3 regions of the Massilia sp. X63 genome follow, and region 1 is predicted to be linked to each of the others. Evidence: predicted binding sites of a transcription regulator. Region 1 holds the regulator's gene; each other region holds the start of a gene.
What was found. The regulator FNR, encoded in region 1, switches genes on or off when oxygen is low (the NO sensors DNR and NnrR bind a similar motif). The targets are predictions, from matches to a motif close to TTGATNNNNATCAA.
Positions count from the first base shown of each region.

Region 2: the regulator FNR is predicted to act here: its motif matches at 3,132-3,145, upstream of AB3347_RS05540 (KamA family radical SAM protein).
Region 3: the regulator FNR is predicted to act here: its motif matches at 2,657-2,670, upstream of hemN (oxygen-independent coproporphyrinogen III oxidase).

Region 1 covers NZ_JBFTEF010000030.1:120-5,105, forward strand. Annotated here, with positions in the region: partial or broken gene AB3347_RS25585 (hypothetical protein) at 1-133, opposite strand, end outside; gene AB3347_RS25590 (AraC family transcriptional regulator) at 599-1,357, opposite strand; gene fnr (fumarate/nitrate reduction transcriptional regulator Fnr) at 1,368-2,132, opposite strand; gene AB3347_RS25600 (hypothetical protein) at 2,262-3,929, opposite strand; gene AB3347_RS25605 (hypothetical protein) at 3,956-4,411, opposite strand; gene AB3347_RS25610 (cytochrome ubiquinol oxidase subunit I) at 4,843-4,986, shown strand, end outside.
Region 2 covers NZ_JBFTEF010000002.1:305,054-310,039, reverse strand. Annotated here, with positions in the region: gene AB3347_RS05555 (methyl-accepting chemotaxis protein) at 1-364, opposite strand, end outside; gene AB3347_RS05550 (cache domain-containing protein) at 401-859, opposite strand; gene AB3347_RS05545 (acyltransferase family protein) at 1,115-3,082, shown strand; gene AB3347_RS05540 (KamA family radical SAM protein) at 3,252-4,664, shown strand; gene AB3347_RS05535 (MFS transporter) at 4,710-4,986, shown strand, end outside.
Region 3 covers NZ_JBFTEF010000012.1:134,455-139,440, reverse strand. Annotated here, with positions in the region: gene AB3347_RS20665 (heavy metal translocating P-type ATPase) at 1-318, opposite strand, end outside; gene AB3347_RS20660 (sulfite exporter TauE/SafE family protein) at 315-1,091, opposite strand; gene hemN (oxygen-independent coproporphyrinogen III oxidase) at 1,088-2,545, opposite strand; gene AB3347_RS20650 (methyl-accepting chemotaxis protein) at 2,706-4,280, opposite strand; gene AB3347_RS20645 (metal-dependent hydrolase) at 4,451-4,986, shown strand, end outside.

The DNA.
Region 1 (4,986 bases):
TTCCCATTCCCCCATGTGCATGCACGCGAACGATCGGAATCCAGCCGCTTCCGCGTGCTGTCATGTCGTAAAAAAAGCCACACATCCGTCGTAGAAATAAGCGCAAAGTTTCCTGGCGGACTTTTGTATTCATGATACGCTGAGCAACTTCACAATTGATTCAGGATGTCATGATTGCCGGGATCCGAAGCACCGCATCCTGATCGTCGACGACAAGTCGATGCCGGCGGACTTCTCGAATGCGAGCCGGCCACGCTGCCCGGACCATGAAGATTCCATGCTTTACGCCGGCCGGCCGGATGCCCTGGCGCCGTCATCCAACTGATGAAACTTACTATGGTCCCTTGTTCCAGTACCGGTTTTACGATTATCACGTCGGCACGCCTTGCCCCGGACAGCGGCTACCTCGGCTACTTCTCGATTTACGCTGCCGGGGTGGACTGGACGGTCGACGCACCGACGTTTCGTGAACACAGGGTGAACTGGCAGCAGGCCCAATCGCTGTGCGATGCAATGGAGGGGGCGCATCGGAGGAGCCTGGCATGGCTGGAAGGGCAGGCAGGCCGGCCATGACGCCCGCTGCACGGCCCGGCGGGCGCTAGCGCTCAGGCCATCCGGTGCGGAAATGCGCGCGCCGGTACGCCGCCGGCGTGGTGTCCATGGTGCGCCGCATGGCGCGCGTGAGGGCGCTCTGTTCCGAGAACCCGGCGGCCAGCGCGATCTCGGCCAGCGGCCGGTCGGTGCCTGCCAGCCACTCGCAGGCGCGCCGCAGGCGGCAGCCGAGCAGCCAGTCGCCCGGGGTGCAGTCGTGTTCGAGGCGGAACAGGGCGTGCAGGCGGCTCACGCTCAGGCCGGCGGTACGCGCCATGCGCTCGGTGCTCCAGGGCAGGCCGGGTTCGGCCTCGATGCGCGCCAGCAGCGCGGCCAGGCGCGAAGCCGGCTGCGGCGCGCCGACGGTCAGGGTATCGAGCAGCAGCGGGGTCCAGCCGGCCAGTACCGGGGGCGCGGGCGGCTGGGCGGCGGCCAGGATGCCCATGAATTCGACCAGCTTGCGGGCGGCGGGGCCGATGGCGGTGAAGGGGCGCTCGAGCAGGCGCTGCCACGGACCTTGTTCGAGATTGGCCGCGCCGACATCGAGGATCAGGGACTGGTTGGCGCCGGCGCTGTATTGCGAGTGCCAGGCGCCCGGCGCGACCACGGCGCCGTGGAGTGGATCGAGCCGCCCCTGGCGGCCGGCGATCTCGAGCGCGACTTCGCCCTTGAGGGGCAGCACCAGCTGGGCATAGTCGTGGCGGTCGGCGAGCCGCGTCTGGCCGTAGCTGCGAACGTGCAGGTCGAGCAGGGGCGAGGCGGACATGCCGGCCGCGTCAGCCCATCGGGCTGCAGACCTCGGTGCCGGCTGCCAGGGCCTTGAGCCTGACTGGGTCGAGCAGGGTGACTTCGCGCTTGTCCACCTGCAGCCAGCCCTGCTTCTTGAAGCGCGACAGCAGGCGGCTGACGCTTTCGATGGTCAGGCCGAGGTAGTTGCCGATGTCTTCGCGCGACATGCGCAGCTGGAAGCTGCTCGGCGAGTAGCCGCGCGCCGCGTAGCGCGCCGACAGGTTGACCAGGAACACCGCGAAGCGCTGCTCGGCACGCATGTTGCCGAGAAGTAGCATCACGTTCTGTTCGCGCGTGATTTCCTGGCTCATGATGCGGTGGAAGTGGCGCAGCAGGGCCGGCACGTGGCCGAACAGCTCTTCCAGGCGCACGAACGGGATCTCGCACACCTCGCTGTCTTCCAGGGCCACGGCGTCGCAGTGGTGGGTGCCGCTGATGGCGTCCATGCCCAGCAGTTCGCCGGCCATCTGGAAGCCGGTGATCTGGGCTTCGCCGGCGGCGTTCACCTGGTAGGTCTTGAAGTGGCCGAAGCGCACCGCGTACAGGTTGCGGAAGGGCTCGCCCATGGCGTACAGGCGCTCGTCGCGCACGAGGCGGCGGCGGCGGCCGATGATCTGGTCGAGGCGGTTGATGTCCGCATCTTCGAGGCCCATCGGCAGGCACAGCTGGTGCATGCTGCAGGCGCTGCAGCTGGTCTTGAGGGCCTGGATGCTGATCGGCGCCTCGCCCGGAAGGGAGATGGGATGGCTCATTTCGGAAAAAGGCGGATTGCTGACGCAGCCATTATAGACGGCTGTTCGGCTTCTGGGCTTTCATTTTCCGGAGGGAAGAAGGTGGCCGGCCTGGCCGGCCACCTTCCAGCTGCCGGACGGCGCAGGCGCTTACAGGTGGTGCCGTTGCTCAGCCTTCATTTTGTAGTACGCCTCCCGGCCCTTGGCGCGCACGGTGGCGGCGATCTGCGCGGCCTCTCCGGCCGCCTGGTTGACCGAAGCAAAGGCGTCCGGATCGGCCTTGAACGACTCGACCGCCCGCTGGGACTCGGTCGTGCCGGCCAGGGCCAGGCCGAAGGTCGCGGACACCGCCAGTTCGGCCGCCAGGGTCTCGGCGCTCGGCGCGACCACCGCGGCGCCGGCCTTGGCGGCCTCGGACGCTTCCTGCTTCGCCTGCGGGGCCGCCAGGCTGCGCGCCAGCGCCATGTCGCCCGCCACCTGCTTCAGGAAGCCGACCGCGGCCTGGCTGCCGGACAAGTTGGCCAGGTCGCCCAGGCGCAGCAGGGCGGCGTTCTTAGCGTTGAACACCGCGCGGCCGCTGCGCTGGCTGCGCACGAAGTCGATCATTGGCTGGACCGCGATCGTGCTGCCGATGTAGCCGAGCGTGGCCACGATCTGCGGCAGGAACTCCTCGTGCCGTTCCGGCTCGTTGACCAGCCAGTCGAGCAGTAGCCTGGCGTCCTTCTCGGTATATTGCGAGGCCAGCTCGTAGGGCACCCCTTCGATCCAGTGCTGGGACACGAAGTCGCGCACGTCGCTTGGCGCCTGCAGGCCGCCGGCGCCGCAGGAGCAGCCGCCGGCAGGCATCACTTCCTTGCCGTCGATGCTGAGCGGGCCGGCCAGGTAGGCGGCCGACTCGGTGCCATTGACCACGTTGTGGTCGACGCCCACCGAGGGGTACATGACCGCGCGCGGGTCGTCGGTGCGATGCGGCAGGCCGCAGTTGTGGCCGTACTCGTGCACCCAGATCAGGCCTTCCTGGTTGGCGGTGAAGCGCACCGCCGCCACGTTCACCGTGGTGCTGCCGACCGGGGCGCAGCCGATGATGCTGTCGCCCGGGCCGCCGCACCAGCGGATCGCCTGCACGATCTTGACCCCGCTGCCCGCCGTCAGGAGGGCGGTGAGGTCGGCCGAGGTCTGGATGGTGCCCGGGACCGTGGCCGGCAGCACCCGCACCGCGCCGTTGCGGACGAACTGGACCGGGGTGGCGACGTCCGGCCCGGTGTCGTCGTTCTGGAGGATGGCGCCCATGTCGGCCAGGATCCGGTCGGCCTCGGCATCGCTCAGGGCCACGCTGCTGTGGCGGTGCACCGTGACCGACACCGTGCGATTGCCCGGGGGCGCCGCGTTCGGGTTGACGATCAGGTAGTCGACATACAGCGGGATGTCGGCGCCCCACGCAATGTCGACCCAGATGTCGACGCCGCCGGCGCGCGGGGCCACGTTATGCAGGGTGTAGCGGGCCGAGCCGATGAACTTGCCGGCCTCGGGGCCGCCGGGAGCGCCTTCGCCGATGGCCACGAAGACCTGCGAGCGGGTGCCGATCTGGTCCCAGTTGAGGCGCAGCACCCATTGGCCGCGCCGCAGGCCCCAGTCATGGCGGTAGGTGAAGCCGTTGCCGGACAGTGCGGGCGCGATGCTGGCTGCGCCGGCCTGCACCTGCGCTTCGGCTTCGGCGTAGGGCGCCTGGTAGGCCGAGGAGACGGCGGGATCGCCCGTCGTGCGCGGATGGTCGAGGCTGAGGGCGGCGTCCCGGTCGAGACGATCGTTTGGCGACATGCTGTTCTCCTTGTGGCTGTGATGGGTCAGGGAGTGACGACGAGGTAGTCGACGTAGAGCAGGATGTCGCTGCTCCATTCGACGTCCACCCAGATGTCGACGCCGCCGGCGCGCGGCGCGACGTTGTGGACCGTGTAGCGCGCCGAGCCGATGAACTTGCCGGCATCCGGTCCGCCGGCGGCGCCTTCGCCGATCGCCACCAGCACCCGCGAGCGCGGGCCGATGGCCGACCAGTTGAGCCGCAGCACCCACTGGCCGCGGCGCGCGCCCCAGTTGTGGCGGTAGGTGAAGCCGGTCCCGCTCAGTTCGGGTTCGGGGCCGGCTGCGGCAGGCTGGAACAGTTGCCGCACGGCGCCTCCGTCCACGTCCTGCCGGACTTCCGCGAACGCGGTCGGCACGGCCGAGGAAGCGAAGCGCATGTCCGCGCCGCCGGCGCCGGGCGCCAGCCGCGCGGCTGCCTGCTTGATCTGGTTGTTCGTCATGACCATTTCCTTTTCACATCGACGATCGATGGATGACCCGGCACGCAGCGCCGCAAGACGTGCCGGCCGGGCCGCCGGATAGCGGGCTGGATGGCATGCCTGATCGCAGGATCTGGCGCTGCCGGGCCCGAATCGTCAGCCAATATAGTCGAGTGTTTCGGGGGCCTAGGACCGATCTGACGGGTCATTAATATGGATCAGTGGCTTCCGGTTTTCTGGCAGAAAGAAAGATTTCGGAAGCTATAAAGCCTTTGCCTTTGCCTGGGCGCAGTCGTGCAGTTGTCGCCGCACTCCGGGGCCGGCCGGCGCCGGGGTGACGCATTGGCGCATCAATTCTGCTCGTCCAAACGTGCGGCCCCAGCCTGCATGCTAGATTCTGGTCACGCCGCCGCAGTAAAACCGCGCAGTACAACGAACAAAAGGGGCCCTGCATGTTCGGTTTGTCCGCCTTGGACCTGGCACGCCTGCAGTTCGCGTTCACCATGTCCTTTCACATCCTGTTTCCGGCGATTACGATTGGCATGGCCAGCTACCTGGCCGTGCTCGAACTGTGCTGGCTGCGCACCAGGCGCCAG
Region 2 (4,986 bases), on a different contig from region 1:
CCAGCGAATTCTCGATCGGCGTGCGCTCGGACGGTTCGGCGAGCTTGGCCAGCTCGCCGAGCTTGGTGCCGATCGCCGCATGTTTCTTGTAGATGTCGGCGGTCAGGGCGTCCAGGCGTTCTTTTGCAAAGCTGCCGTTCACCCAGGCCAGCAACTGGTAGATGTTGGCATGTGCGAAGCGCGCTTCACCCGCCACGTCGGCCACGGCCTGTAGGCGCGCGGCGCGCACCTGCACCATGTGCTCGAGCGAGGCGTTCTGGCGCACCATGCCGTAATAGGCGCCCGCCGACAGCATCGTCAGCAGCACCAGCACCAGGCCCGGGGCCAGCAGGAGTTTCGGGCCGATCCTCAGTTTGTTCAGCATGCTTTGACTCCGGGCGTGGACGGGTGGTGACCGGGATTATTTCTTGTAGATGCCGACTTCCAGCACCACGTCGTCGACCCGCTGGATGAAGGTGGTCTTCGGCTCGATCTTGCCGCTGGTCGGGTTCTTGTACTGGTAGTCGACCCAGCCCTTGCCCTTGGCGGCAGCCAGCTCGATGATCTCGCGGCGGTACTTCTTGCCGTTCGCGTCCGGCACGTCGGTCAGGTCCTTGCCGACGATCGAGGGGTTGTAGGGGTGGGCCAGCACGATGCCGGTCTTCAGGTCGCGGATGTCCATGTACAGCTCGCCCTGGACGTATTCCGCATCCTTGGCATTGATGCGTTTCATCATCTCATCCTTGCCCTTGGCCTTGACCAGGGCCACGCCGCGCTCGACCATCGCGATGGCGTCCTTCTCGGTCGGGCTGTTGGCAAGGGCAGGGACGGCGGCGATGGCCAGGCACAGGGCAGCGGCGGTAGTGGCGAACAGTTTCATGTTGACTCCTCAGTTGGAATGTTCTGGGACCAATATTGCTAAAGTGCATTGGCAAATGTACCGGGCTGGGATTGGTAGTAATTGCGATGGCGCAATGGCCTTGCGCAGCGTCGTAGGAAGGTTTCACATTGGTGTCAGTCAATGCCGACCCTTTCCTCATTCGGCACCCTTGGAAAGATGTGTTGGTTTTCAGTACAAATGTTGTTCTTATGAAATTTACTAATGTAAAATCGATAGTTTTGTTGACGAGTTAGCATGAAGCTAGAGAAACAGATTCCTTACGGGGATTCGCCTGCGCCTGCTGGCCCCACGCACCTGGCCTACCGGCGCGACATCGACGGCCTGCGCGCCATCGCCGTGCTGGCGGTGGTCTTGTTCCACGCCTTCCCCACCGTCCTGCGCGGCGGCTTCATCGGCGTCGACATCTTCTTCGTCATCTCGGGCTTCCTGATCTCGAGCATCCTGCTGCGCGAGCTCCAGCATGGAACGTTCAGCTTTGCCGGCTTCTATGCGCGCCGCGTGCGCCGCATCTTCCCGGCCCTGGTGCTGGTGCTGGCGGCCTGCCTGGCCTTCGGCTGGCTGGCCCTGTTCCCCGACGAATACCAGCAGCTCGGCAAGCACGTGGTCGGCGGCGCCGGCTTCGCCGCCAATTTCTTCTACTGGGCCCAGGTTGGCTACTTCGACACCGCGGCCGACACCAAGCCGCTGCTGCACCTGTGGTCGCTCGGCATCGAGGAACAGTTCTATATCCTGTGGCCGGTGATCCTGCTGCTGGGCTGGCGCCTGCGCGCCAACCTGTTCGCGGTGGCGGCCATACTGGCGCTGGCGTCCTTCGCACTCAACGTCGGCGGCATCGCCGGCCATCCCACCGCCACCTTCTATTCCCCGGCCAGCCGCGCCTGGGAACTGCTGCTGGGCGCAGGCCTGGCCTGCCTGCATGCGCGTGCCTCCGCCGCAAGCCGGCGCCTGCCGGTCCCCGGTCCGAACCTGCTGTCCTGGCTGGGCGTGGCGCTGCTGGCCGCGGGCCTGGCGTCCATCACGCGCGCCAGCCAGTTCCCCGGCTGGTATGCGCTGCTGCCGGCGCTGGGCGCGCTGCTGCTGATCGCCGCCGGGCCGCAGGCCTGGTTCAACCGCGTGGTGCTGTCGAACCGCCCCATGGTATGGGTCGGGCTGGTCAGCTACCCGCTCTACCTGTGGCACTGGCCGCTGCTGTCCTTCGCCCAGATCATCGAATCGCGCGAGCCGGCGCCCGCAATCCGCGCCGGGGCGGTGCTGCTGGCGCTGCTGCTGGCCTGGCTGACCTACCGTGTGGTGGAACGCCCGCTGCGCGGCGGCGCCGCGCGCTGGAAGGTCGCGCTGCTGTCGGTGCTGATGGCAGCCTGCGCCGCGGTTGCCGGCTACATCTACCTGAACGAAGGCCTGCCGACCCGCAAGGTGGTGCAGGACAACCTGGCCAACCAGAAGGCGCTGGTGGTGGTCGAGGACAAGGCCAACGCCGCGGCCTGCAAGAAGCGCTACGGCTTCGATTCGATGTACGAGTACTGCCTGCAGGCCGATGCGGTGAAGGATCCGACCGTGGTGCTGCTCGGCGACAGCCATGCCTACCACGTGGTCGCCGGCCTGACGAAGTATTACGGCAGCGTGGGCGAGAACCTGCTGATGCTGGGCACCCGCCACCCGTACTGGGGCCTCGATCCCGAGGCCGATCCCTACCAGCAGGCAACCCAGCCGATGCTGGAACTGGCCCTCGGCATGCCCTCGGTGAAGACCGTGGTGTTCTCGACCCACCTGCGGTTCGGGACCAATCCCGACCAGCGTGTCTGGGTGGACGCCGCGCGCGACACCTTCCGCCGCTTCATCGCGGCCGGCAAGCAGGTGATCTTCATGAACGACGTGCCGATCATCGGCTTCGACCCGCGCTCGTGCATCAAGCGCGCCGGCGTCGCTTCGTCGGCCACGCGGGTGCCCTGCGCGATCACGCGCGCCGAATGGGAACAGCAGGTCGTCCAGCATCGCCAGGTGCTGGCTGGATTCGCGCGGGAGTTCCCGCAGATCGCCTGGTTCGATTCGTCCACTGCGCTGTGCGACAACCATCGCTGCCAGGCCATGATCGACGGGCGCCTGATGTACCGCGACGCCAATCACCTGAGCTATGAGGGCGACCTGCTGGTGGGCTCGCACTTCGCCGAGTGGATGCGGCAACGGGCGCTGTCCAATCATTGACCCGTTCTGAGTCTTCATTGTTTTAGCTCCCGCTATAGGAACAATCTGATTGATTGACGGCAATTTTCCATGATTTCCACCGCGTAAGATGAATTCTTCCCGGCAACGCTGCACTTGTGCGCTCGCTGTCAGCCGGTTCTTTCATCCCCACGTATCCTGGAGAATTCCCGTGACCACGACCGAATCGACGCCCTCCAAGTTCAAGCCCTATACCCGGCAGACGATCCACACGGCGCGCCAATGGCAATGGCTGACGCCGGAGCTGCAGGAAGCGGTGCAGGTGGTGTCCCACGTACTGCCGTTCCGCGTGAACGCCTACGTGCTGGAGGAGCTGATCGACTGGGACAAGGTGCCGGACGATCCGATCTACCGGCTCACCTTCCCGCACCGCGACATGCTGCCGTCGAACGAATACGCGCAGCTGCGCGACCTGGTGCTGTACAAGAAGGACGAGGCGGCCATCGCCAGGCTGGTGCATGGCATCCGCATGCGCATGAACCCGCACCCGGCCGGGCAGATGACGCACAACGTGCCGCGCGTGAACGATGCGCCGCTCAAGGGCCTGCAGCACAAGTACAAGGAAACCGTGCTGTTCTTTCCGAGCTCTGGCCAGACCTGCCACGCCTACTGCACCTTCTGCTTCCGCTGGCCCCAGTTCGTCGGCATGGACGACATGAAGTTCGATGCGCGCGAGTCCAGCGAGCTGGTGTCCTACCTCGAGACCCATCCCGACGTGACCGACGTCTTGATCACCGGCGGCGACCCGATGATCATGAACACGCGTTCGCTGGCCGAGTTCCTCGAACCGCTGCTCGAACCCAACCTGGCCCACATCCAGAACATCCGCATCGGCACCAAGTCGGTAGCCTACTGGCCGCAGCGCTTCGTGTCGGACAAGGACAGCGACGACCTGATGCGCCTGTTCGAGAAGGTGGTCAGGTCCGGCAAGAACCTCGCGATCATGGGCCACTACAACCATGCGGTCGAGCTGCGCCATCCGATCGCCCAGCAGGCGGTCAAGCGCATCGTCGGCACCGGCGCCACGCTGCGCATGCAGGGCCCGCTGATCCGCCACATCAACGAAGACCCGAAGAGCTGGGCCGAGCTGTGGACCACCGGCGTGCGCCTGGGCGCCATCCCGTACTACATGTTCGTCGAGCGCGACACCGGCCCGCGCGACTACTTCGCGCTGCCGCTGGCGCGCGCGCACGAGATCTTCCAGGAGGCCTATTCCATGGTGTCGGGCCTGTCGCGCACCGTGCGCGGTCCGTCGATGAGCGCCTTCCCCGGCAAGGTGGTGATCGACGGCGTGGTCACGATCAACGGCGAAAAGCTGTTCGCGCTGCAGTTCCTGCAGGCGCGCAATCCGGAATGGGTGCGCCGCCCCTTCTTCGCCAAGTACGATCCGGACGCCACCTGGCTCGACCACCTCAAGCCGGCCTTCGGCCGCGACAAATTCTTCTTCGAGCAGGAGAGCGGCGGTCCCCTGCGCGGCCCGGGCGGGCGCGTGATTCCTCTGGTGCCGGCGGGGCAGGGCAGCGACGGCAAGCCCGGCGATCACTGCGCCCAGGACGCGGCCTGAGACCAGACCGGACACGCTCCCCGGGAACCGATCGAGACCTGGCCCATGCAGGACTCCGCCACCACGCCACGCCTGTCCGGGGTGGCGGTTTTTTTCTACGTGTTCCTGCCGTTCGCGCTGGGGCACTATCTATCCACGCTGCTGCGCAACGTGAACGCGGTGCTGGCTTCGCACCTGGTGGGCGCGCTCGCGCTCACCCCGGGCGAGCTGGGCCTGCTGACCAGCGCCTTCTTCTTTGCCTTCGCGCTGGTCCAGCTGCCGATCGGGATCGCGCTCGACCGCTGGGGACCGCGCCGGGTGCAGCTGGCGATGATGCTGGTCG
Region 3 (4,986 bases), on a different contig from region 1:
CTGCAGGTCCTGCTGGTCGAACAGCGCCAGCTCGGGTTCGTCCTGCATGGTGGCGGCCGCGGCGACCGAGGCGGCATATTCGGTGCGCGCGAGGTAGTAATCGGCGAAGCCGCCGCCGACGATGGCCTCGGCTGCGGCGGCGCAGCCGGGGCAGCACATGCTGCGCGCCGCGCCGTCGACCTGGGCCTGCCAGCGGCTGCCCTTGGGGACCGGCGCGCCGCAGTGGAAGCAGCCGCCCGCCGCCATGTCGCCGGCGGCGCCCTGGTCGACATTGCCCTTGGCGCCCGGCGCCGCGGCTGCGGCGAGCACGGCGCTCACGCCCCGGCTCCCTGGGTGATGCACAGCACGTCGATCCAGTGCGCCGGAACGCCGGCGGCCGAGCCCCCGGCGACGCGCGCCAGGCCGAGCAGGCCGAACGCGAGGATCACCAGGCCGCATACCAGGCGCACCCGGTGCATCCGGAACAGCGAGCGCAGCTTCACGCCGGCCAGCCCGATCGCCGCCAGCATCGGCAGCGTGCCGAGCCCGAAGGCCAGCATCACCCCGGCGCCGCCCAGCGCGGAACCACTCAGCATGGCCGTCACCAGCATGCTGTACACCATCCCGCAGGGCAGCCAGCCCCACAGCGCGCCGGCCGCGAACATGCGCCCCGGCGTGGTGCCGGGACCGAGCCGGCGCAGCAGCGGGCTGACATGGCGCCACAGCGCCTGCCCGCCCTGCTCCAGCACCGCCAGGCCGCGCCAGGCATCCATCAGGTACAGTCCCAGCGCCACCAGCATCAGGTTGGCCAGCACATAGGCGCCGGACTGCAGCGCCGGCAAGCTGGCCAGGCCGGCGACGCTGCCGGCGAGCCCGCCCGCCAGGGCGCCGGCGGTGGCGTAGCTGGCGATGCGCCCGGCGTTGTAGGCGGCGACGTGCGCCACCGGCGCCAGCGAGCGCACCGGGACCGTGCGCACCGGCACGGGGAAGGCGGGCGCCGCGACCGGGCCGCGCGCGACCGACAGCGCGCCCACGATGCCGCCGCACATGCCGGCGCAATGGACGCTGCCGGCCAGGCCGACCAGGAACACCGGGAACAAACTGACGTTCATACGGTCTGCGAATGCCGCGGACCGGCCGCGCGGGCCGCCGCCAGGTAGCGGTCGAACACCATGCACACGTTGCGGATCAGGAGCCGCCCTTTCATGGTCACGGTCAGCCATTCCGGGCCGACGGTCACCAGGCCGTCCGCTTCCAGCTGGCGCAGCTGCGCCAGCTCGGCGGCGAAGTAATCCTTGAACACGATCGGAAAGGCCTGCTCCAGCGCCGGGATCGACACCTCGAACTGGCACATCAGCTTCTGGATCAGGCTGCGGCGCAGCGCGTCGTCCATGCCGAGGCGGATGCCGCGCGCCACCGGCAGCTCGTTCTGGTCGAGCAGGTCGTAGTATTCCTCGAGGGTCTTGACGTTCTGGCTGTAGGTGGCGCCCACCGAGCCGATGGCCGACACGCCGCAGGCCACCAGGTCGGTGTCGGCATGGGTCGAGTAGCCCTGGAAGTTGCGGTGCAGGTGGCCGTGGCGCTGGGCCACGGCGAGATCGTCGTCGGGTCGGGCGAAATGGTCCATGCCGATGTACACGTAGCCGGCCGCGCCCAGGCGCTCGATGCACAGCTGGAGCATCTGCAGCTTGGTGTCGCTGGACGGCATGTCGGCTTCGACGATGCGGCGCTGCGGCTTGAACAGGTGCGGCATGTGGGCGTAGTGGTAGACGGCGATGCGGTCCGGGCCGGCCGCGACCACCTTGTCGAGGGTCTGCCGCATCGTCTCCAGGGTCTGCTTCGGCAGGCCGTAGATCAGGTCGATGCTCACCGAGCGGAAACCGGCGGCGCGCGCGGCGTCGATCACCGCGCGGGTCTCAAGCTCGGGCTGGACGCGGTTGACGGCGCGCTGCACCTCGGGGTCGAAGTCCTGCACGCCCAGGCTGATGCGGTTGAAGCCCTGGCGGCGCAGGGTATGCACGCGTTCCGGCGAGACCGTGCGCGGATCGACCTCGATCGAGTATTCGCCCTGTTCGTCGGGCGCGAAGCGGAAGCTGCGGCGCAGGTGGGCCATCAGGTCGTCCATCTGCGCGTCCGACAGGTAGGTCGGGGTGCCGCCGCCGAAGTGCAGCTGCTCGACCTCGTTCATGCCGCCGAACAGGGCGGCCTGCATGGCGATCTCGCGCTTCAGGTAGGACAGGTAGGTGGCGGCCTTGTCGCGGCGCTTGGTGACGATCTTGTTGCAGGCGCAGTAGTAGCAGACCGTGTCGCAGAACGGGATGTGCAGGTACAGCGACAGCGGGCGGGCGCCGCCGCGGGTCAGCAGGCCGGCCACGGCGTGCAGGTAGTCGCGGTAGCCGAATTCCTCGCTGAAACGGTCGGCGGTCGGATAGGAGGTATAGCGCGGGCCGTTCTTGCCGAGCCGCTTGAGCAGGTCGGTGTCGACCTCGACGGTGGGAATGGCGGAATGTGCGGCCGCCGGGTCGGTTGCCGGATGGGCCTGGATTGGAACCACGGTCTTGCCCATGGCCGGAAACGCTGTTGCGTGCATGTCAATTTGCTCCTGCTGCTGCCGGTTTGCGGTAATGCAAACCGGCTCGAATAGCAGGCAGTTTATTGATCAGCGTCGCCTAAATCCTTGACTTGCATCAAATACGGTGGAGTCTATCCAGACGCGAACGCTGCCTTCAGCGGCGGACCAGGGCGCGCTCCTCGAACTGGAACACCGACAGCGCCTGCACCAGCTGGTGGGCCTCGTCGGCCACGCTGGCCGAGGCATTTGCCGACTCCTCGACCAGGGCGGCGTTCTCGCGCGTAATGAGGTCGAGCCGGGTCATGGCCGCATTGACCTCGGCGATGCCGCTGCCCTGCTCGCGGCTGGCGCCGGTGATGTCGCCCATGATCGCCGCCGCCTCGCGCACCGCGTCCACCACTTCGCGCATGGTCTGGCCGGCGTCGTCGACCAGCACATTGCCCTCGCCGACCTGCTGCACCGAGGCTTCGATCAGGGCCTTGATCTCCTTGGCGGCGGCGGCCGAGCGCTGCGCCAGGCTGCGCACCTCGCCCGCAACCACGGCGAAGCCGCGCCCCTGTTCGCCGGCCCTGGCCGCCTCCACCGCGGCATTCAGCGCCAGGATGTTGGTCTGGAAGGCGATGCCGTCGATCAGGCCGATGATGTCCACGATCCGGGTGGCCGAGGTGCTGATCCGCTGCATGGTGTCGCCCACCCGCCCGACCGCCTGGCCGCCGCGTCCCGCCACGCCGGACGCCGCCACCACCAGCCCGTCGGCGCGCACCGCGCTGTCGGTGTTCTGGCCGGCCGCCGCCGCGATCTGCGCCAGGCTGCTGGCGGTCTGCTCCAGGCTGGCGGCCTGGGCCTCGGTGCGGCTGGCCAGGTCGCCGTTGCCGGAAGCGATCTCGCGGGTCGCATGCTCGATCGAGGCGACGTTGCGGCGGACGTCGCCGACGATCGCCTTCAGGTTGACGTTCAGCTGGCGCAGCGCCAGCTGCAGCCGTCCGATCTCGTCGTTGCGTCCAGCGTCGCCCGCTTCGCAGGGATGGGCCAGGTCGCCGCCGGCCAGCGCGTAGACGGCGGCGGTGGCTTGGTGCAGGGGACGGGCGATGCTGCGCTGCAGCTCGGCCCAGGCCGCCAGCGTCGCCAGCACGCCGGCCCCGGCCAGCACTTGCCAGGCCAGGCCGTCGGCGGCGATGCCGAGGCCCGCCACCAGGGCCGCCTGGCCGCCCATCAGGATGGCGAGGCGGCGCGACAGCGACAGGTTGCGCAGCCCATCCAGGCGGGCGCGCCAGCCGAGGTGCGCCACGGCGCCGCGGCGGATCGTCAGGCCGCGCGCTTCGCCGGCCCGGAACTTGCGGTACAACTCGCTCGCCGCCGCCACCTGCTCGCGGGTGGGCGCGGTACGCACCGACATGTAACCGCTCACGTGCCCGCCCTGCTTGATCGGCACCACGTTCGCCACCACCCAATAGAAGTCGCCGTTCTTGCGCCGGTTCTTGACCAGGCCGGTCCACGGCTCGCCGGACTGCAGCGTGGCCCACAGGTCGGCGAAGGCCTCGGGCGGCATGTCCGGATGGCGCACCATATTGTGTGCCTTGCCGAGCAGCTCGTGCTCCTCGAAACCGCTGACTTCGACGAAACTCGGGTTCACGTAGGTGATTCGGCCCTTGGTGTCGGTCTTCGAGACAATGGACTGGCCTTCTTTTAACAGGTATTCGATGCCGGTGACCGGCAGGTTACTTCTCACGACGCTTCTCCTAGTTGCCCAACGGCAAATTTTACCGCACGATTCTAAGCAGCGGTCCTGTCAATTTTTTTGACCTGCATCAAATTTGTCAGAAAGCCCTGCATTACCCGAAGAAATCCCTTGCTCTTCGTTACATGTTGCCATTGGTGTAAGCTTCGAATATGGACAATATGACGCACTCGCTCGTCGGCCTGGCGCTGGGAGAGCTGGTCGAGCGCGCCCAGCCCGCGGCAGCCGACCCGGCCCGCGGCGCGACCCGGCGCCGCGCCCTGCTGCTCACCGGCCTGCTGGCCAGTAATTTTCCCGACCTCGACCTGGTGCTCACGCCGCTGCTGCCGTCCCCGCTGGGCTACCTGATCCACCACCGCGGCCACACGCACACCCTGCTGTACGCGCTGCCGCAGGTGGCCTTGCTGCTGGCCCTGACCTGGCTGCTGTGGCCGGGCGCGCGCAGGCTGCTGCGGGAGGACCGCGGCGCGCGCCGGGCAGTCGTTGTCACCGCCGTGCTCGGCATGCTGCTGCACCTGTCCTTCGACGCCCTCAACGTGTACGGCGTCCACCCCTTCCATCCCTTCGATTCGCGCTGGCTGTACGGCGACCTGGTGTTCATCGTCGAACCGCTGTTCTGGACCGCGCTCGGCTTCGCCCTGGCCCTGGCGGCGCGCAGCCGTGCCATGCGCTGGCTGGGCATGGCCTTCTTTGCGGC